One region of the Peribacillus sp. JNUCC41 genome, then DNA from elsewhere that is predicted to be linked to it. Evidence: a T-box and tRNA genes for the amino acid it is inferred to sense, from the RefSeq annotation. Region 1 holds a T-box; the other holds one or more tRNA genes.
What was found. The T-box of region 1 lies ahead of glyQ (glycine--tRNA ligase subunit alpha). A T-box ahead of a tRNA ligase gene usually reads a tRNA of that ligase, here a tRNA-Gly.

Region 1 (10,505 bases):
AAAGGGTTTCCCTTTCCTAATGAAGAGAGTCATGAAAAACAGCGGGTTTTTAGCGGGGATGATCGCTTTCCTGCTCTGTATATTTGTACTTTCCAATATGGTTTGGGGCATCGAGGTTCAAGATGCCAAACCGGCAACCGAGCATGCCATTCGGAAAGAATTGGACAAGATGGGCGTGAAGATCGGGAAAGTACAATTCTTTGTTGATGATGTGGATACGATTCAGCGTAAGCTGTCAGACCGGATTGGGGCATTGACATGGGTAGGGGTAGAGCTAAAGGGAACGACATACCATTTTCGGGTAGTAGAAAAACGGCAGCCTAAAGAGGTCGAGAAAACATCTCCGCAAAATTTGGTTGCTTCAAAAAAAGCGATCATCGCTGATATGTTCGTTGAAAAGGGACAATCTATTGTTAATGTAAATGATTATGTAGGAAAAGGGCAGCTTCTTGTTTCAGGATTGATTGGAAAAGAGGATAAACAGGAGATTGTATCGGCACAGGGAGTAATAAAAGGGAAAACGTGGTATAAAGCGAAAGTGGAAGTTCCGTTAAAAACCAAGTTTTCTGTTTTTAACGGGGATGAAACGAGCAGGCACTTTTTGAAAATGGGGGGCTTTTCCCTTCCGGTATGGGGTTTCAAGGATCCGGGATATGGAAAACAGGAAAAAGAAACGACAGTGAGGCCTTTTCACTTTCTTCAATGGGAACTACCCATTTCCTATAAACAAGTGACATTGAGGAGCAAGGAAGATATTGTACGAAGTTATACCGAGAAAGAAGCGGTCAAGGAAGGCCGGAAAATGGCTAAAGCAGAATTGAAAAAGCATTTAGAAGAGGAAGATGAAATCATCGAGGAAAAAATTTTGCACGAAAGCATGGAGAATGGTAAAGTTAAATTATCTATACATTACCAAGTTATTGAAGATATAGCGATTGGACAGCCAATCATTCAAGGAGACTAACGAATGGCAGATGATGTGAAAGTAATTAAGCTCGAAATAAAATCACCCAATGAAGCGATCGCATTATTGGGCAATGGAGATTCAAATGTAAAAGTGCTCGAAGAGGAGCTTGGCATTTCCGTCATAACCCGAGGTGAAGCGGTGAGTGTTGCCGGGGATATCGAGCGGGTAACGATGGGGGAGGAAATCCTCAACGCATTATTGACAGTGGTGAGAAAAGGAATTGCAATCAGTTCCAGGGATGTGCTTTATGCAATTGAATTGGCAAGAAAAGGCACATTGGAGTACTTCGGTGAATTATATGATGAGGAAATCGCTAAAACGGCTAAAGGGAAATCCATTAAAGTCAAAACAATCGGGCAAAGATACTATATTCAGGCTATAAAGAAACAGGACCTTGTATTTGGAATTGGGCCTGCCGGAACCGGGAAGACCTACCTTGCTGTAGTGATGGCCATCAACGCATTGAAAAATGGACATGTTAAACGGATCATCCTGACACGGCCTGCCGTCGAAGCGGGGGAAAGCCTTGGCTTTCTGCCTGGTGATCTGAAGGAAAAGGTAGATCCTTATCTACGGCCGCTGTATGACGCTCTCCATGACCTCCTAGGGATGGAACAGACGCAAAGGATGATAGAGCGCGGAACGATTGAAATAGCTCCTCTGGCTTATATGAGGGGCCGTACGCTTGAAGATGCCTTTGTCATATTGGATGAAGCCCAGAACACGACGGAAGCCCAAATGAAGATGTTCTTGACCCGGCTTGGTTTCGGATCGAAAATGGTCATTACGGGAGATCGGACCCAGATTGACCTTCCGAAAGGCATGAAGTCAGGTCTAGTCCGAGTAGAAGAGATCTTGAAGAATGTTAAAGGCCTTTCCTTTGTTTATTTTGAACAAAGTGATGTAGTAAGGCATCCGCTTGTCGCCAAAATCATTACTGCTTACGAGCAGGCGAAGTCATAAGAAAAAATCCGCCATTTCAATCGGCGGATTTTTCGTGATGTGTCTAAATGACAAACTTTATGGGGAAAAAGTGGATAAGAAGCTACATTTAGCAATACGAAGGTGAAAATTCACATGAAAACTGTTATGATTTTACATATCTAGAATTATAAACATCATTTTTTAGGAGGACCTTCCTTGAATCGTATCCAGAAATTTTTCACTCAAATAAAAGGGCTGTTGGTCCATCGCTTTTTTCAAGTGCTTCTGTTCATCATACTTGGTTTATTTGCGTATGCGTTAATGTTCTCCAATGTTAAGCCTGAAAGGGTCCAGGTAGAGCTTTTTAAGCCTGCGGAACAAACAATCCGTTCAACTAAGACTGTGGAAGATACCTATAAGACGGAACAGGAAAAAGAAGAGATTTCAAAACAGGTGGCGGATGTTTATTCTTTAAAAAAGGAATATGCCAAAAATAAAGTCGATCTGATTTCATCCATTTTCGATTCAGCAATAGAGGTCAATAAAGAAACGGACCCCGATAAAGACCATAAAGAAGATGAGGGAAAAGACGATAAAAAAGGGACCGTAAAGACGGATGCTCAAAAAGTTTCCATATTAAAAGAAAAATTGACCGATGAAGTGAATAGAAATATCGAGGAATCCGTTTTCCTGGCATTAGTTCAGGCGGATGAAGATGAGTTGAAAATAGCGAAGGATTCAACCATTACAGCCGTGAATAATGTGATGAGCTCGCGGATCGCTGCAAGTGACGTCGAAAATGCCAAGAAAAAGGTTGTAGAGGAATTGGATTATATGAGCATTAGTGGCGATATGAAAAAAGCCTCCACTTCCCTTGCGCGTACGGCAATCATTCAGAATGTATTTTTCGATAAGGACAAAACCGAAGAACAGCGAAGGAAAGCGATTGAAAGCGTGGAGCCGATCAGGATCCTTCAAGGTCAGATCATCGTTGAAGAAAATCAATTAGTGGACAGGGATGTATATAGGCAGCTTGAACTGGCAGGCTTCTTAAATACGGAGTCTACCATTTACCCGTATATCGGCCTGCTGTTATTCATATTCCTGACCTTTGCCGCTTTTTATTACTATTTCTACTATTCCATTTCCAAAAAGGATAACAAGTACAACCAATTATTGATCTTCAGTCTTGTCTTTATCCTTTCAATGGCTACCATGAAAACGGTCAGCATTCTGGCAGACTTGAAAAACTCGAACTTGGAATACATTTTTCCGGGTGCCATGGCGGCGATGATCATCAAGATATTATTGAATGATAAGTTAGCGGTGGCAATGATCATATTGTTAGGTTCGTATGGTACGATTATATTTAATGGTGATACACCTGGAAATCTGGATTTCTCGATGGGGCTTTATATCATTTTCGGGGGATTGACGGCAATCATCATTCTATCCAGGCCGAATTTCAAATCAAAGGTGCTGGTAGCGGGGCTGCTATTGTCTTTAATCAATATGGCATTTGTTTTTTCTCTCATCTTTATTATGGACAGCCATTATACTAGAATGGAGTACTTGTATTATGCTGCTGCCGCCATAGGTTCTGGAGTGGGTTCAGCCGTTTTGACAATGGGCCTGTTACCGTTTTTCGAGGCAGGTTTCGGGATCTTATCATCGATTAAGCTTATCGAGCTCGCGAATCCCAATCATCCGTTATTGCGGAGGATTTTGATTGAGGCACCGGGGACATATCATCACAGTGTTATGGTTGCCAATTTGGCGGAATCGGCTTGTGAAGCCATCGGGTCGAATGGGTTGCTGGCAAGGGTCGGCAGCTATTATCATGATATAGGTAAAACGAAGCGGCCGCATTTCTTCATCGAAAATCAGATGAATGAAGAGAACCCGCATGATCGGCTGCAGCCGGAAACGAGCAGGGATATCATCATTGCCCATGCCGTAGATGGCGGGGAGATGCTGCGAGGTCACAAATTCCCGAAAGAGATTGTGGATATTGCAGAGCAGCATCATGGTACGACTTTATTGAAGTTTTTCTACCATAAGGCAAAAAAACAGGATGAGTCCACACTTGAAGCTGCCTACCGATATCCCGGGCCGAGGGCGATAATGAAGGAAGTGGCCGTCATCGGCATAGCCGATAGTGTGGAAGCCGCAGTGAGATCGATGAAGCACCCAACTCCGGAGAAGATTGAAGAGTTGGTAAGTTTCATCATTCAGGACAGGATTTCTGATGGTCAATTTGATGAATGTGACATTACTATGAGAGAATTGAGTATCGTGAAGCATTCCTTATGTGAATCGCTGAATGGTATCTTCCACTCCAGGATTGAATATCCGGAGCCGGATAAATTAGGACAGAAGGTGAAAGAATGATTTTAGCTATCGATTTAATGGATGAAACGAATGAAGTAACGGAGGAAGCCCAGCGGCTTGTTGAAAGCATTCTGCAATTTGCGGCAAGAAAAGAAAACATTGAAAAAGACACCGAGCTGTCAGTTACATTTGTAGACAATGATAGGATTCGGGAAATCAATAAAGAATATCGACATAAAGATTCAGCTACAGATGTCATTTCCTTTGCACTTGAAGAAATGGGGGAAGATGAAGTGGAAATTGTCGGTGCGGAAATGCCCCGCATGTTAGGGGATATCATCATTTCCATTGAACGCACGAAAGAACAGGCTGAAGAGTATGGTCATTCATTTGACCGGGAACTTGGATTTTTAGCACTGCATGGTTTTCTGCATTTATTAGGATTCGACCACATGAATGAAGAAGATGAAAAAGTGATGTTCACTAAACAAAAGGAGATCTTGGAAGAATATGGACTTTCAAGAGAAGGGTAAAAAAAGGTATCCTTTATTAAAAAGTTTCTCTTTTGCCTGTCAGGGAATTTTGGAGGCCGTTAGGACTGAACGCAATATCAAGATACATTTCGTGTTAACGGCAATCGTCGTATTCTTTGGTTGGTACTTCTCATTGAATGGGATGGAGTGGCTTTTCATTTTAGCGGCAATAGCCGGTACGATTACGCTGGAGCTCGTTAATTCAGCGATTGAAAGGGTAGTGGACCTGGTAACGGATCAAATCCATCCGCTTGCCAAGCAGGCAAAAGATATTGCAGCCGGAGCTGTATTCATATATGCTATATTTTCTATAATAGTTGGATTGATTATCTTTTTGCCCAAGTTTGGCCTGTAGGTTGCCAAAATGGTACTCAATTTGAAAGGAAGATGTGAATTGAATACAAAAGAATTGATTGAGGAAGCTAAAAAAGCAAGGGATAAAGCTTATGTGCCTTACTCCAAATTTAAGGTGGGGGCTGCCCTTTTAACCTCTGATGGAAAGGTCTATCATGGTTGTAATATAGAAAATGCTGCATACAGCATGTGTAATTGTGCCGAAAGGACAGCTTTATTCAGCGCTTATGCCCATAATGATAAAAAATTCACTAAACTTGCCGTCGTGGCAGATACCGATGGTCCCGTTTCCCCATGCGGGGCATGCAGGCAGGTTATTTCGGAACTGTGTGAAAAGGATATGCCGGTCGTTTTGACCAACTTACATGGGGATATAAAAGAACTAACAGTACAGGAATTGCTTCCAGGAGCTTTTTCACCGGAGGATTTAAATGGATAAACTATTTGATGATAAACAAGTAAAAGATTACAAATCAGGTTTCATTTCGATTATTGGACGACCTAATGTTGGAAAGAGTACATTTCTGAATCGGGTCATCGGTCAAAAGATCGCCATCATGAGCGATAAACCGCAAACTACAAGAAATAAGGTCCAGGGTGTACTTACTCAAAACGATTCACAAATGATTTTCATCGATACACCCGGCATTCATAAACCAAAGCATAAGCTTGGTGACTTCATGATGAAAGTGGCCACGAATACATTGAAGGAAGTCGATTTGATTCTCTTCATGATCAATGCGACTGAAGGATACGGACGCGGTGACGAGTTTATCATCGAAAAACTTCAATCCGTAAAAACGCCTGTTTTCCTTGTTGTAAACAAAATCGATGCGATGCATCCAGATGATTTACTTCCGATCATTGAAAAATACCAACAGCTATACCCCTTTGCGGCGGTCGTTCCGATTTCAGCGCTTGAAGGAAATAATGTCGATACACTGCTTGAACAAATCAAGGGGCATCTGCCAGAGGGTCCCCAGTTTTATCCAGCTGACCAAGTGACAGACCACCCGGAACGTTTTATCATTTCCGAATTGGTCCGCGAGAAGGTACTGCACCTGACACGTGAAGAAATTCCGCATTCAGTGGCTGTTGTCATCGATTCAATTAAAAAAATGGACAACAGTGATACCATTAATGTCATGGCGACGATCGTTGTCGAACGTGATTCACAAAAAGGCATTGTCATCGGAAAGCAAGGGAAAATGCTTAAAGAAGTCGGCAGCCGTGCCAGAGTGGATATCGAAAACTTATTGGGCTCGAAAGTTTTCTTGGAACTATGGGTGAAAGTACAGAAGGATTGGCGGAACAAAGCAAGCCAGCTTCGCGATTATGGCTTCAATGAGAGCGAGTATTAATTAACAAAATTTACGCTTCATGAAAGTTCGGAAAACGGTCAAGCTAACCATATGGTCGGATATTCATTGCTAGTTAAAAATGAAAGGTGGGCTTTATATGTTGGATTTTACCTGGGAGTTATTTACTGAAACAGGTAATGTGGACACCTATTTGCTGTTTAAGGAGATAGAAGTCGAGAGACAGGAAAGACACTTGGTATTGAACGATGAGCTAGCAGAAATTGATTTTCCTGTTTCATAGGTTAGTCTTGGCGAGCATGGGTGGTGTCTTGGTATGCTCCAAAAATGTGAGGGCATTGTCATAAGGCGAACTGCATATGGAGAAAATAACAAAATCATTACTATATATACCCGTGAGCTAGGAAAAATTGGCGTTATGGCTAGAGGAGCCAGTAAACCAAACAGCAGGCTTTCTGCCGTCACACAGCTTTTTTGCTCCGGGTATTTTCTTGTAACCACATCAACCGGACTCGGTAGTCTTCAGCAAGGCGAAATGGTCGATTCACTCCGTTTCATACGGGAGGATCTTTTTGCCACTGCTTATGCTTCATATATTGTTGAATTGCTTGATAAAAGCGTCGAGGATAAGAAGCCGAATCCGTATTTATATGAATTGCTTTCGCAAACCTTGCATTACATAAACGAGGAATATGACGCAGAGGTTTTGACATTCATTTTTGAAATGAAGATGCTGCCCGTAAATGGGATTAACCCAGTGCTGAATCAGTGTGCTGTATGTGGTGAAACGGAAGGGGAATTCTCCTTCTCGCTTCGGGAAGCGGGCTTTATCTGTCACCGCTGTCTGGGGAAAGACCCTTATCATTATAAAATTTCACCTGCAGCCGTCAAATTGCTTCGAATCTTTTATTATTTCGATTTATCAAGGCTCGGAAACATTTCCGTTAAGCCTGAAACGAAAAAAGAACTTCGGAAGATCATCGATGCATATTATGAGGAATATTCCGGTCTGCATTTGAAATCAAAAAAGTTCCTGAAACAGATTGATACGATGAAAGATATGTTTTAGGATCTGCCCTATTGACATTCCATGCTAGTTTGTATAAAATTCTAATCATCAAAATAAGAAGATTGCGTTGATGGAAAAGAGTATCTGTCATTCTCCATAAAAAGCGAACCCGGGACGGTGGAAGCCGGGGTATGGATTTACAGGGAAGGGCGTTTCCGGAGCATGTTGCTTTGAAAAGAGGCCGTTTTATAAACGGCAATTAGGGTGGAACCGCGGGTAAACTCTCGTCCCTATGCATTTCGCATAGGGACGGGAGTTTTTTGTTTGCCAAGATGTAATGGGTTCCTATTCCTTAATTTTATAAGAGCCGTTTTAAATAATCTGGAGGTGTACGATGAATATTCAAAATATGATTTTAACGTTACAAAAGCATTGGTCTGAACAAGGCTGCATATTGATGAATGCTTATGATGTAGAGAAAGGGGCAGGAACGATGAGCCCATACACGTTCCTGAGAGCCATTGGACCGGAGCCTTGGAGCGTTGCTTACGTGGAACCTTCCCGCCGTCCTGCTGACGGCCGTTATGGCGAGAACCCTAATCGACTGTATCAGCATCATCAGTTCCAAGTGATCATGAAGCCGTCGCCTGACAATATCCAAGAGTTATATTTGGATTCATTACGCGCATTAGGGATAAATCCGCTTGAGCATGATATTCGCTTTGTGGAGGACAACTGGGAAAATCCATCACTAGGGTGTGCTGGTCTAGGTTGGGAAGTATGGCTTGATGGAATGGAAATCACTCAATTTACATATTTCCAACAAGTGGGCGGCCTTGAGTGTAAGCCGGTTTCAGTGGAAATTACATACGGAATCGAACGTCTCGCCTCTTACATTCAAGATAAGGAAAATGTATTTGACCTAGAATGGACAGATGGATTCACAGTTCGGGATATATTTGGTCAGCCGGAATACGAACATTCGAAATATACGTTCGAAACCTCCGACCTTGATATGCTATTCCAGCTTTTCACGATGTATGAAAAGGAAGCGCATCGCCAAATGGAAGAAGGACTTGTACATCCTGCATATGATTATGTCTTGAAATGTTCACATACATTTAACCTTTTGGATGCCAAAGGTGCCATCTCGGTGACGGAAAGAACGGGTTATATTGCCCGTTGCCGTAACTTAGCGCGTAAGGTTGCCAAAACCTTCTATGAAGAGCGGGAAAAATTAGGCTTCCCGATCCTGAAAGTGAAAGGGGAGAATACAAATGAGCAAGCGTGATTTGTTATTGGAGATTGGATTGGAAGAGCTGCCTGCCCGTTTTGTGACAGCATCAATGAAACAATTGTCAGATAAAGTACAGCAATGGCTAACGGAAAAAGCGATTGAATTCGGAACGGTTGAAGCTTTTTCCACACCAAGACGTTTAGCTGTATTGGTGAAAGATGTGGAAGAATCCCAAAAGGATATCGAAGAAGAAGCAAAAGGTCCGGCTAAGAAAATCGCTTTGGACAGTGAAGGCAACTGGTCTAAAGCCGCATTGGGATTCGTCAGGGGTCAAGGCATGACTCCAGAGGACATTTATTTTAAAGAACTCAAGGGTGTGGAATATGCCCATGTGAATAAATTCATAAAAGGACAGCAGACTGCTCAGCTTTTATCTGAGCTTCAGGAAATCATCAGCGGCATGACTTTCCCGAAAAATATGCGCTGGGCCAATCAGGAGCTCCGCTTCGTCCGTCCGATTAAATGGCTGATTGCCTTATTCGGCAATGACATAGTTCCATTTAGCATTGCTGACGTGGAAACGGGCCGTGAAACAAAAGGACACCGTTTCTTGGGCAATAGCGCAATCATCGAGCAGCCGGAACGGTATGAAGATACGCTAAAAGAACAATTTATAATGGCGGATCCAGATAAACGCCGACAAGTTATATTGGATCAGATTAAAGAGCTTGAGCAGGAGAAAGGCTGGATCATCCCGGTCGATGAAGATCTGCTTGAAGAAGTCAATAATTTGGTAGAGTATCCAACGGTGTTATTTGGACATTTTGAAGAAGAATTCCTAGAGCTTCCTGCTGAGGTACTTATCACATCAATGAAGGAACACCAACGTTATTTCCCTGTTAAAGATAAGGACGGGAAACTGCTTGCTTACTTTGTAACCGTGCGTAACGGCGATGACCGTCATTTGGATAAGGTCTCTAAAGGGAATGAAAAAGTATTGCGTGCCCGCTTATCGGATGCAGCATTCTTCTATCAAGAAGATCAGAAAAAAGAGATTTCGGATGCTTTGAAAAAACTTGACAGCATCGTTTATCATGAAGAAATTGGTACATTGGCCGAGAAAACTGCCCGGGTAACTGCAGTGACCGGTGCCCTTGCGGATGCTTTGAATTTAAAGGCCGAAAAAGAAATGGCGCTTCGTACAGCGGCAATTGCCAAGTTCGATTTAGTGAGTCATATGGTTTATGAATTCCCTGAATTGCAAGGGTATATGGGTGAAAAATATGCTCTCCTAAAAGGGGAAGCCAAAGAAGTGGCCGCGGCTATCAATGAACATTATATGCCAAGACATGCGGATGACATTGTACCACCTTCAGTCATTGGTGCAGTTGTGAGTTTAGCTGAAAAAATTGATACTCTGTCTTCATTCTTCGCCATTGGTGTCATTCCGACAGGTTCCCAAGATCCTTACGCATTAAGAAGGCAGGCGAGCGGGGTCGTCCAAATCCTAGCTGAGAAAAAATGGGATATTCCTTTAGAGGAGCTTATTGTTTTAGGCCTTAAAGGACTGGAATCAAAAGGCATCTTAAAACGTGATCTTGAAGAAGTTAAAGCGGATATGTTCATATTCTTTAAAGCCCGTGTCAAACACCTGCTTCAAGAACAGCAAATCCGTTACGATCTGATTGATGCAGTTCTGTTCAATGAGATCGGCTATATCCATTCCATCGTGGAACGTGCACATGTCTTGAATGCGAAAAAAGACGAAGCTGGCTTTAAAGAAAGTTTGGAAGCTTTGAGTCGCGTCATGAACATTGCCGTGAAATGTGAC
Region 2 (10,505 bases), 2.7 Mb from region 1:
GTTGCTTCTGGTCCGCTAATTACAACATTGAATGATATACTTTCGTTACTCATTTACTTTGGAATTGCAACGATGTTTATTTCAAAATTGATGTAGACTTTCCAGTAAACCAAGTTCACATATGCTTGTAAAGTTTTTTTAAGTGTGAACTCAGTCTCAAAGATTTCAGAACAAAATGTCCATGCCGACGTTTTAAATCGGGATTATAGATAAGAAGAAAAAAAGTAGCTGCTGAGCTTGAACATTTGCCAAGCAGATTAAAAAAAGCTGCGGCCTTTTCCGGTATCCAAAAGGGGAAAGGCCGTTAAATTTTCCTGGGAAGCGAACCGTATAATATAGAAGTCTACGTACATGATTTATTCTTAAACGAACATTGAAGGTAAAAAAGTCATTTGCTGATGACCTTTATATGAAAGAGAAACATGGGACATAATAGGTCGTAGCAAGTTTAGGATTTTCAGGAAAGGCTACATAAAGAGTGTTATGGAAGCAATAGCCAATCATATTCTTTGACCTATGAACTTCATCAGTGATACGCTTCTTTTCGAAATTACGTATTTAAAACCAAGGAGGAACAATGATGACACAAACCAAACAGCAAATGATCACCCTGGCAAATCGTCCAAAAGGTATGCCTTCGAAAGGGGATTTTAACTTTGTTGAGAGTGACGTTCCCACACCAAAGGATAATGAGATTTTAGTACGTACACTATATTTATCTGTCGATCCATACATGCGTGGCAGAATGCAAGATACAAAATCATATATTGCTCCATTTGAATTGAATAAGGTTATCACCGGTGGAGTGGTTGCTGAAGTTGTTGAGTCCAAATCGAATTCCTTCAAACAAGGGGATGTCGTTGTTGGGAATATCGACTGGGCAGAATACACAGTTGTCACTGAAAAGGAAATCCGCGTGATTGATCCCAAGGTGGCTCCGGTCACAACTCATTTAGGGATTCTTGGAATGACCGGTTTAACTGCATATTTTGGCTTGCTTGATATTGGTAAACCTCAAGAAGGTGAAACTGTAGTGGTTTCAGGAGCGGCTGGAGCAGTTGGTTCAGCAGTCGGACAAATTGCTAAGATTAAAGGTGCGAAGGTTGTTGGCATCGCCGGTTCAGATGAAAAACTTGAGTACTTAACGAAAGAGCTCGGATTTGATGGAGCCGTAAATTATAAAAGAGATAGTTTTAAGACAGATTTAGCTAATGCTGTTCCCGATGGAGTCGATGTTTATTTCGATAATGTGGGCGGCGAGGTGTCCGATGCTGTTTTCACACTTTTGAATGCAAATGCCCGAATTCCATTATGCGGAGCGATTTCCTCCTATAATGCAGAAGGGAAAGATCTAGGACCGCGTCTGCAATCGGCGATGATCAAAACGAGTGCCCTTATGAAAGGTTTCACAGTTGGGAATTATGCCGCTAGATTCCAAGAGGGGGCTACGGATTTAGGTAAGTGGCTTCAAGAAGGAAAGCTGAAGTATGAAGAAACGATTATTGAAGGGTTCGAAAACACACCTGATGCCTTTTTAGGTTTATTTAAAGGAACGAACCTCGGTAAACAGCTTGTAAAAGTTGCTGAACCTGAATTCGCTCAACTATAAGATTAGGGAACAAAGTGGAGGCGGAATCTTGTTTGACCTTTGAAAATGAGGGTGTATTAAAAGAGCTGTTATTTCAAAAAAATCCCGTTAAACCAATAATAGAGGTCGAAGCACATCTTTCAGCTAAATTGATGTGCTTCGACCTTTTTTATTTGGATATAGGGGTGTCCATTCCTGATCATTTACAAAGCATGTCCTTCATGAAAGATAATCAACCTTAGGAATAAAATATGCAAAGAATTCTCTGTATTTTCATATGTTGGGATCAATGTCGTTTTCGGACAATTTGTTGTTATGAATAACATCCGAGATAAGAGAGTTATATATATATCATCAATAATTTCGATACTAGTCACTAACACATGAAAGGCCGTGTTTGTCTACATATCTGTTGAAGTCATGACAGTGATGTTCCTTTTTGAGAGTCAAGGACTTCGATACGTATGGAAATCATACGAAAAGTAGGTGAAAAACAAAGGTTTTAAAGAATTCCTTACCCTTTACCGTATCTTTTGTTCCATATGAAGGATATTAAAAAAGGGTCTCTATAAACATAGCTCTCGACATAATGATATGATAAAGTAAAGAATAGTTACCTAGGTAATCATTTGATGAAAGGGAAAATTGAAATGAGTAAAAATAAGCAAGGGACATCTTCAAAATCCCTGAAGTTGGATGTAATACATACGACATTTAAACAGGCTTTTGAATTAAAAAAGAATCCATTTCCTTGGATAAAAGCTTTAAGTGCAGGGATAGCGGCTGCCTTACCTGTTTTAATTGGCTTATTATTCGGCAATTTAGCATACGGTTTACTGGCAGGAATAGGCGGGTTCACTTATTTATACGTATTTAACCAACCGTATTACCAAAGAGCTAAAAAGACTTTCTTTGTGATGGTGGGTCTTGCTTTATCTGTTGTATTAGGGACACTTTTGGCTCCATACCAATTGGGAACAGCCATAATGATGGGGATCATCGGGGGAAGTGTTTTTTTTATTTTTGGTGCATTAAAGATTACCGGTCCTTCGGCGGTTTTCTTTGTCTTGAGTTTTGCGCTAGCGACAGGTATGCCCATTGATCAGACGCTTGCGCCGTTGCGTGGAGGTCTTGTTTTATTGGGGGGGGCACTGTCTTGGATAATCTGTATGTTAGGTTGGTTTTTCAATCCTCATGGACCAGAAAAGCTTGCGGTGGAAAAGGTGTACAGAGAATTGGGTGCATTCTTTGATTCGCTAGGCACCGGGGGATTCAATGCAGCAAGACAAAGAACGGTATTGGCGATGAAACAAGCGGAAGATACATTGTTAGCCAGGTTTTCAAACAGGCGAAGCTCAGACATGTTAAAGCGGTTGTTTCTATTGAATGACCAGGCAAATGTCATTTTCCTGGAAGCATTGGAACTATCCTTGCATAAAAAGGCTGTGCTACCGCCAGAATTAGGACAATCGGTACGTGCCTTGGCCGACTCCATTGCATCTAAAACTAAAAATGAATCAAAAATTCTTCAGCCGGACCAAATGGAACTAGAGGTGGAAAAGCTATTCGTTGAAATTTACAATGCAGATGCCATCATGAATGAACCGGTTAGTAAAATCCACCAAGAAGCTTCAATCTCAAAGCCTTCATTAAAAACGATTTTTCTTGGGGCGTTCGACAAGAACTCGATTGTCTTTCTCTCTTCCATTCGATATGGAACAATCCTTACCATTGCCGCCATCATCGCCTATTCCGCTGATTTTAACCGTTCGTATTGGATTCCCTTATCATGTGCAGCCGTTATGTCAGGTGCGACCATTGTTGCCACATTTCATCGTGCGGTACAAAGGACCTTCGGGACAATCATCGGACTCCTATTAGCAAGCTTAATTCTTGCATCCGTTCATAACGAGTTCATTATCGTTCTGATCATTTTGTGTTTGACAATCATTACAGAGCTTTTCATCGTACGGAATTATGGATTGGCGGCGATGTTTTTTACCCCTTCAGCTTTAATCATGGCGGAATATTCAACTCAAAGCTATGATTTTAGTTTTTTTGCGACCGTAAGAATAACCGATATCGTCGTTGGGAGCATGATAGGTCTTCTTGGATCGCTGTTAATCGGCAGTCAATCGGCCTCAAGCCTTCTCAATCATTTGATGGCCAAAACAATTCGAAGCCAGGGGCAATTTCTGTTGGTGGCGTTCTCTGGACATGATAATGGACTTGCAATCGATGAAAGCAGTGAAAGGAACAAAATGCAAACCAATATGGTGAATCTATTAACGGTCTACAATGCGGCTCTTGGTGAGATATTCAAAAACAAGGCTAGACTGGAATCTCTTTGGCCCGTGATATTTTCGATAGAACAGTTGGGATATTATTTAAATGCAAGCTTGAAATTCTCTGATTGGTCGGTACTTTCAGAGCGTGAACTTGCTCAATTACTGTATGTTTTTGAAACAATGGCAATCGCTGCAGATAAGGGGAGGTCACTTACTAATAAAGTGGTTCCGGAAATTGAAGGGTACTCAAAAATCCGCCACGAAATTTTGGATCTTCAAAAAGCACTTCGATTTAGCGGTGAAGCAACGAGCTAATCAATCTAGTGATTCTAAAAAGGGAGTTCTTATTGGAATCTCATTCGCCACTGTTAATAGGAAGAAATTTGCAGGATTATAGAAAAGTCTGTAAAAATGCCGGTTTTCATTATAAAATGTATTTACAAACAGAAAGGTGATGAACCATGTCAAACGTTGCTAAATTTCGTGATTTTTTAACTAGTGAGAAAATCTATATGAATGAGTTGAAAGAAGATGGCACCACCTTTTTTAGAGCCGAGCAAAAGTTAAAGGACGGGTGGAAGGTCCTTTTAGTATTTGCTTTCAATCAAGATGAAAATGTGGCGGACTTATTTTGCTTTAATGTCGCCGAGTTAAAGAATCCTGATAAGAAACAGGATGTACATACACTGTTGAATGAATATAATGCTAATTTTAGGTATTCAAAGCTGTATGAAGAAAATGGGACCATTTCCATTCGGTATTCATACTCCATTGAGGGGGACATCGTACCGGATCTGGCATTCAGGAAGTTAATCATGCTGCTTGAAACGGCACAGCAGGTTTATCCGCGGTTAATGGAAGTCATTTGGTCTTAAATCATCATATAGGATGAAAAAGTTCTCTGAATCAGGGGACTTTTAACATCTTTACTAGAGTGAATGAATATATTAACGTTACAATACATTAATTATTAAATTTTTTTAAAAGAACTATTGCATTTTTTCACATTAAACTATATAATTAATTTTGTTAGTAATTCGACAAAGTTCTACAAGGATATGCGGGTGTAGTTTAGTGGTAAAACCTCAGCCTTCCAAGCTGATGATGAGGGTTCGATTCCCTTCACCCGCTCCAATACATACTCATAACGTAGGGTTTCGTTACCTGGAGAACGAAGCTTTGCGTTTAAATATTATTACAAGAATTCTACTGTTTACAGTGGGATTTTTTTATTGTCCCAATTAACTACATTCTATGGAGGCGGTAATGCCGGATGTCATACCGTAACTATTTATTGTGATCCTTCATCTGGAAGAGTGGGGATTTCGATGCAGAACAAACTTGTTCAAAGAGATTAACTACGTAAGTAGAATCAGTTTGAATAGGTGTGTGCTTTTATTGTCCAAACTGAAAAAGTTGTGTAATTAGGTATGACCGAACGGTTGAATAAAAGGATATTCGCGCACGGGTTTTATTTATCCATATAAGTTAGGGAAAAGCATGAAAAGACCCCTTCCGATTGTGGAAAGGGCTTATTTCCGTTCAGTTTTAATTATCCTTCTACAATCGAGTAAGTTCCTACACCCCCATGGATCTCAAGGAACATGTCCATTAAGGATTTCGTTAGCTGATTTGCTTCGGTGATTGGAGTATTGGGCTGTAAATATATGATTTGGATGGCCTTTTTCGTTCCTTCGGTGACTTTCGTGCGTTCTGAATCAACGTAAGGACTTCCGAATGCGCCATCATGGTCGGCTGATGTAATCATATTTTCCATGGAATTCAAGCGGCCATTCAATCCCTCATAACCATCTGACCCTTCGCCAATCTTTATCGAGATGTCTCCTGATAATTTGTCCGCATCATAAATGCCGATCGGAACTTCATATAACAGCGAGAAGAAGTTATTCAAATCGATGGCTGAATGGATGGGTGCCAAGTAATTCTGTTTTTTTATGCGGCGGTAAAGGGCTTCCACGGAGGGGCGATACCGTGACGGGTTTGTTCCTGTAGCCTTGAAAATCTCCCGCCACGCTTTAATGCCGGAAAAGTCGGTCAATTCCTTTTCTTCAAGGTCGAAGAAAAGTGCTTCCTGAAATAGTTGAAGTCTTCCTTTCACCATTTGCGGGGAGGGACCTACTTCGATGTTTTCATATGTAATGATCCCAACTTTGAATTCAGGGATTTTACTGCTTAGATTAGCTGATATAGTAATTTCCAACCGTTTCACCTCCAAAAATGATTGCAATTAGTTTATCATAGATAGCAATGGTTTGAAATGGATTCAAGCTTCAATGGGAATACTGAATGAAGTAGGTGATTAGTATGGATATGAACTTATTCAAGCAAGAAGTTATTTTATATAGTAAGGAAATCGGCATTGATAAAATCGGCTTTACATCAGCCACGGCTTTTACCGAATTGAAAGGTAGGCTGATACGTCAACAGAAGCTGGATTATCAGTCAGGGTTTGAAGAAACCGATATAGAAAAGAGGGTAAGCCCTGAATTGATATTCGATAAACCGCAATCCATCATTTCGATTGCGCTTGCTTATCCTTCGAAATTGAAGGATGCTCCGCAAAGTACAAAAAGTGAGCGACGCGGGATCTTTTGCAGGGCTTCTTGGGGAACGGATTATCATACCGTTCTTCGAAATAGATTGCAGTTACTTGAGAATTTCATTAAAGATAAAGTGCCAGGGGCATTGACGAAATCCATGGTTGATACGGGTGAATTATCAGATAGGGCAGTGGCTGAGCGTGCGGGAATTGGCTGGAGTGGAAAAAACAGTATGATCATCACTCCGGAATTCGGGTCTTATGTATATTTGGGGGACATGATTACAAACCTGCCATTTGAACCTGATCAACCGATGGAAGATCAATGCGGGACATGCAATAAATGTGTCGATGTTTGCCCGACTGGTGCGCTTGTTCAGGGCGGGCAGCTAAATTCCAAGCGTTGCATTGCATTCTTAACCCAGACAAAAGGTTTCCTTCCGGATGAGTTCAGGACGAAAATAGGCAATCGTTTGTATGGTTGTGATACATGCCAGACAGTTTGTCCGAAAAACAAAGGAATGGATTTTCATTTCCATGAAGAGATGGAACCCGACCCCGAGCTGGCGAAACCGCTGTTGAAACCACTGCTTACGATTTCAAATCGGGACTTTAAAGAGAAATACGGCCATGTATCTGGCTCTTGGCGTGGTAAAAAGCCAATCCAACGAAATGCCATTTTAGCACTGGCCCACTTCAAAGATGAAACGGCATTACCCCAATTGATACAGGTCATGAAGGAAGATCCAAGGCCTGTAATACGAGGAACTGCGGCTTGGGCAGTTGGGAAAATTGGCCGGGAGCAGGCCGTTTCCATTCTGGAGGAAGCAAGAATGAAGGAAACGGATGAAGAGGTACTGGCGGAAATTGAGAAAGGACTGCAGTTTACCTTGGAAACAAAATGATATTTAAGATGTAGAGGCTGTCCCATAAGACGTAAATGACTTTTGGGGCAGCTTCTTTCTCTTTTTTCTAGTTATGGACATTACCACTGAAGGTAACCGGATAGCTGTCATTTTATATTCTAAGTAGTAGTCTTTTGTAGTAAATACATTATTGAACAGAAGATAAAACCAGTATCGATTATCAGCAGAACTTACATCCCCATAATAAGATTGCTGTTATACGGGTATATTTGTTACGGCATCTACCAATTCATACTTAAGGTGAACTGCAGCACCGCTTATTTCGGACACTTTCCATTCTGAATAACTAGTTGTTATGCTATTCCTATGGTGGGGATATTTGTATATATATAAATATATATACCTGTGGGTACCTAAAAAGAGAGATTATTGGGCTGTTAATAATCAGCAAATCGTTAGCTCTCGAAGCATGACTGTCCAAATTTAAATGACTTGAGTCCCCCCTATCCCTCTTAACGTGGAGGAAACTGGTCATCTTGTCTTTTATCTATATACAAAGTGCCATCACTTTGTATTTCAGCATAAAATACATCTTGTAGGCATACACCAAACTGCTGTAATTGCGTTTCCAACCAGTTTTGGTTTAAACTCAGTTTACTTAAATTATGAGGAATGATTTTTCCATCCACAATAATTTCTGTAGGTATGTATAATGGTTTCACATAAGTAATATCCTTTTTGGAAACACTCTGGCTATCCACTTTTTTTAAGACAGACAATTGACCATTTGGTTCTAAAACGGCATAGTTTACCTCTTGCATGGAGAATATGCTTTGTTCTCGCAATAGCATGCTAAGGTCATCCATGTTTAATTTTTCCCCTTTCAAAGCTTTCTCTAGGATTTTTCCATCTTTGATTACAATTGTAGGTTCGCCGTCAAGTATTATACGAGTTTTTGGAGATTTTAAATTAATAAAGCTTACAAGAATAGTGAGTACGGACCAACCGATTAAACTAACGAAGGCGTCAACCATATCAATACTTGTATCAATTGTGATGGAAGCAGCCACCGCGCCGATAGTGATACCTGTAATATAGTTGAAGTAAGTCAACTGACTTACTTGTTTTTTTCCCATAATTCGAGTAATCAATAGTAAAACCACAAAAGCAGCGACCACCCTACTTAACACTTCAATAATGCTCAAAATTTCCGTCTCCAATCTGGTCTAATCAAGTTAGAAAATTGTGTATTCATTCTTATAATTTCCCCAATATTACTTTGATTATAATTCAGCATAAAAAAGCCATACTGTAATCGACCCATACGGAAAGGCTTCACACGTGACTTTAAAATTTATGAATGTAAGGGTTGTTTGGATTGCCCTTTAAAATCAAAAGGCGAGGGAAATCGTCAGGTGCATTTTAATCCCCTTCGCACATACACATTAGCATAGATGGTAAGAAGGAGGGCATGAACTTGAGGGAACAATTGCAACGCCTTTTACAAGAAAGAGTGGAGTTTTATACTTCCGATGATTTGGAGCGGAGTGAAAGGAAGTTACATTTGAAGAGGGAAATGATGAGGAACCGTGCTGCTGAAATTGTTCGGGTGAATGCGGCAGGGAAGGTGCATTCGAGGAAAAAGGAAGATAATGATACAGTCCTGACATATCATGTGCATCTGCAATATTTATTGAAACAGGAGGATTCATTTTATATAGAAGAAGAAATGGAAGAAAGGGAGGCCCGGTTTCGAAATGGGTATATAGTGGATGAACGTGAGCTTTTTCCCACCTTTGAAACCGAAGAGGCACCGCCAAAATGTGATCCAGGCGCAGATCGTCTCGCATATAAATATGATCGGATGAAGGCCGTCCAATATGCCGAGCGTTGGTGGAATGAATTCAATCCGGCCTATCATAAATTCACTGATGATTGTACGAATTTCATTTCACAATGTTTACATGCGGGAGGAATACCGATGTGGGGGGCGCCAAACAAAAATAAGGGCTGGTGGATAAGGGGAAAAAGCTGGAGTTACACATGGACGACGGCCCATTCCTTATATCATCTGCTTAAAGCCGGGAATGTCATCAGGACAAAGCGGGTGGAGTCGGCCAAGGAATTGAATTTGGGTGATATCCTCTGCATAGATTTCGAAGGCGACGGACGGTTTGATCATAACTTGATTGTTACGGCGAAGGATCAGGACGGGATGCCGCTTGTGAATGCACATACGATGAACAGCCGTCACCGATATTGGACGTATGAAGATTCGACCAGGTATACACCGAACATCGTTTATAAATTCTTTGTGATTTTGGATGGAGGGTGATTGGTTTTTAGTCTTTTTTGTTTAATGCTATAATTAAGGTGAAGTTCAAACTAGAGGTGAAAATGAAGTGTCAATACATGTAGTTTTATATCAACCACAGATTCCAGCAAATACAGGAAATATCGCAAGAACATGTGCAGGGACGGATACGTCTTTACATCTCATCCGCCCGCTCGGTTTCTCGACGGATGACAAACAGCTTAAACGGGCCGGTCTCGATTATTGGGAAAATGTAAAGATCCATTATTATGATTCGTTAGAAGAGTTTTATGAAAGAAATGCCGGCGGTGAATTTTATTACTTAACGAAATTTGGAGAGCAGCCGCATTCCAGCTTCGATTACAGTGATCAAGACAGTGAAATATACTTCATTTTTGGCCGTGAAACGACGGGTCTTCCGAAAGAATTGATCAAAGAAAATATGGATCGGTGCCTGCGGATTCCGATGACGGATAAAGTACGTTCCCTTAATCTGTCGAACACGGCTGCCATCTTGGTTTATGAAGCACTGAGACAGCAAAATTACCGTGAATTGGATTTGAAAACAAAAGGTTGAGTTTCACCAATGTCATACTGTCATCGGGGACATTTGAGCCCCGATGATGGATATTTTACATATTCTTAAGGGGTGGGAGCATTGAATAACATTATTGAGAAGATTTTAGATCACCGTTCCATTCGTTCTTTTGAGGACAAGTTATTGTCTGAGGAACAAATCAATACGATTGTGGAATGTGCCCAAGCGGCATCGACTTCAAGCTATATCCAAGCGTATTCAATCATAGGGGTAACCGATCCCGATAAGAAAGCCAAGCTTGCTGAACTTGCCGGACCACAATCATATGTAGAGAAGAATGGACATCTATTC

Region 2: it has a tRNA-Gly gene. The T-box ahead of glyQ (glycine--tRNA ligase subunit alpha) is inferred to sense a tRNA for this amino acid. The anticodon was not compared.

What each region holds. Positions count from the first base shown of each region.
Region 1 covers NZ_CP062163.1:5,418,523-5,429,027, reverse strand. Annotated here, with positions in the region: gene yqfD (sporulation protein YqfD) at 1-964, shown strand, start outside; gene JNUCC41_RS26255 (PhoH family protein) at 968-1,930, shown strand; gene JNUCC41_RS26250 (HD family phosphohydrolase) at 2,108-4,282, shown strand; gene ybeY (rRNA maturation RNase YbeY) at 4,279-4,755, shown strand; gene JNUCC41_RS26240 (diacylglycerol kinase family protein) at 4,733-5,110, shown strand; gene JNUCC41_RS26235 (cytidine deaminase) at 5,150-5,548, shown strand; gene era (GTPase Era) at 5,541-6,470, shown strand; gene JNUCC41_RS26225 (YqzL family protein) at 6,568-6,711, shown strand; gene recO (DNA repair protein RecO) at 6,745-7,497, shown strand; T-box leader at 7,556-7,732, shown strand; gene glyQ (glycine--tRNA ligase subunit alpha) at 7,832-8,728, shown strand; gene glyS (glycine--tRNA ligase subunit beta) at 8,715-10,505, shown strand, end outside.
Region 2 covers NZ_CP062163.1:2,738,857-2,749,361, forward strand. Annotated here, with positions in the region: gene mgtE (magnesium transporter) at 1-96, shown strand, start outside; gene JNUCC41_RS13345 (NADP-dependent oxidoreductase) at 581-1,609, shown strand; gene JNUCC41_RS13350 (hypothetical protein) at 1,642-1,830, shown strand; gene JNUCC41_RS13355 (FUSC family protein) at 2,239-4,191, shown strand; gene JNUCC41_RS13360 (YbjN domain-containing protein) at 4,338-4,751, shown strand; tRNA gene JNUCC41_RS13365 (tRNA-Gly) at 4,937-5,010, shown strand; gene JNUCC41_RS13370 (B3/B4 domain-containing protein) at 5,429-6,097, opposite strand; gene queG (tRNA epoxyqueuosine(34) reductase QueG) at 6,202-7,341, shown strand; gene JNUCC41_RS13380 (DUF421 domain-containing protein) at 7,815-8,507, opposite strand; gene JNUCC41_RS13385 (amidase domain-containing protein) at 8,780-9,637, shown strand; gene trmL (tRNA (uridine(34)/cytosine(34)/5-carboxymethylaminomethyluridine(34)-2'-O)-methyltransferase TrmL) at 9,705-10,193, shown strand; gene nfsA (oxygen-insensitive NADPH nitroreductase) at 10,275-10,505, shown strand, end outside.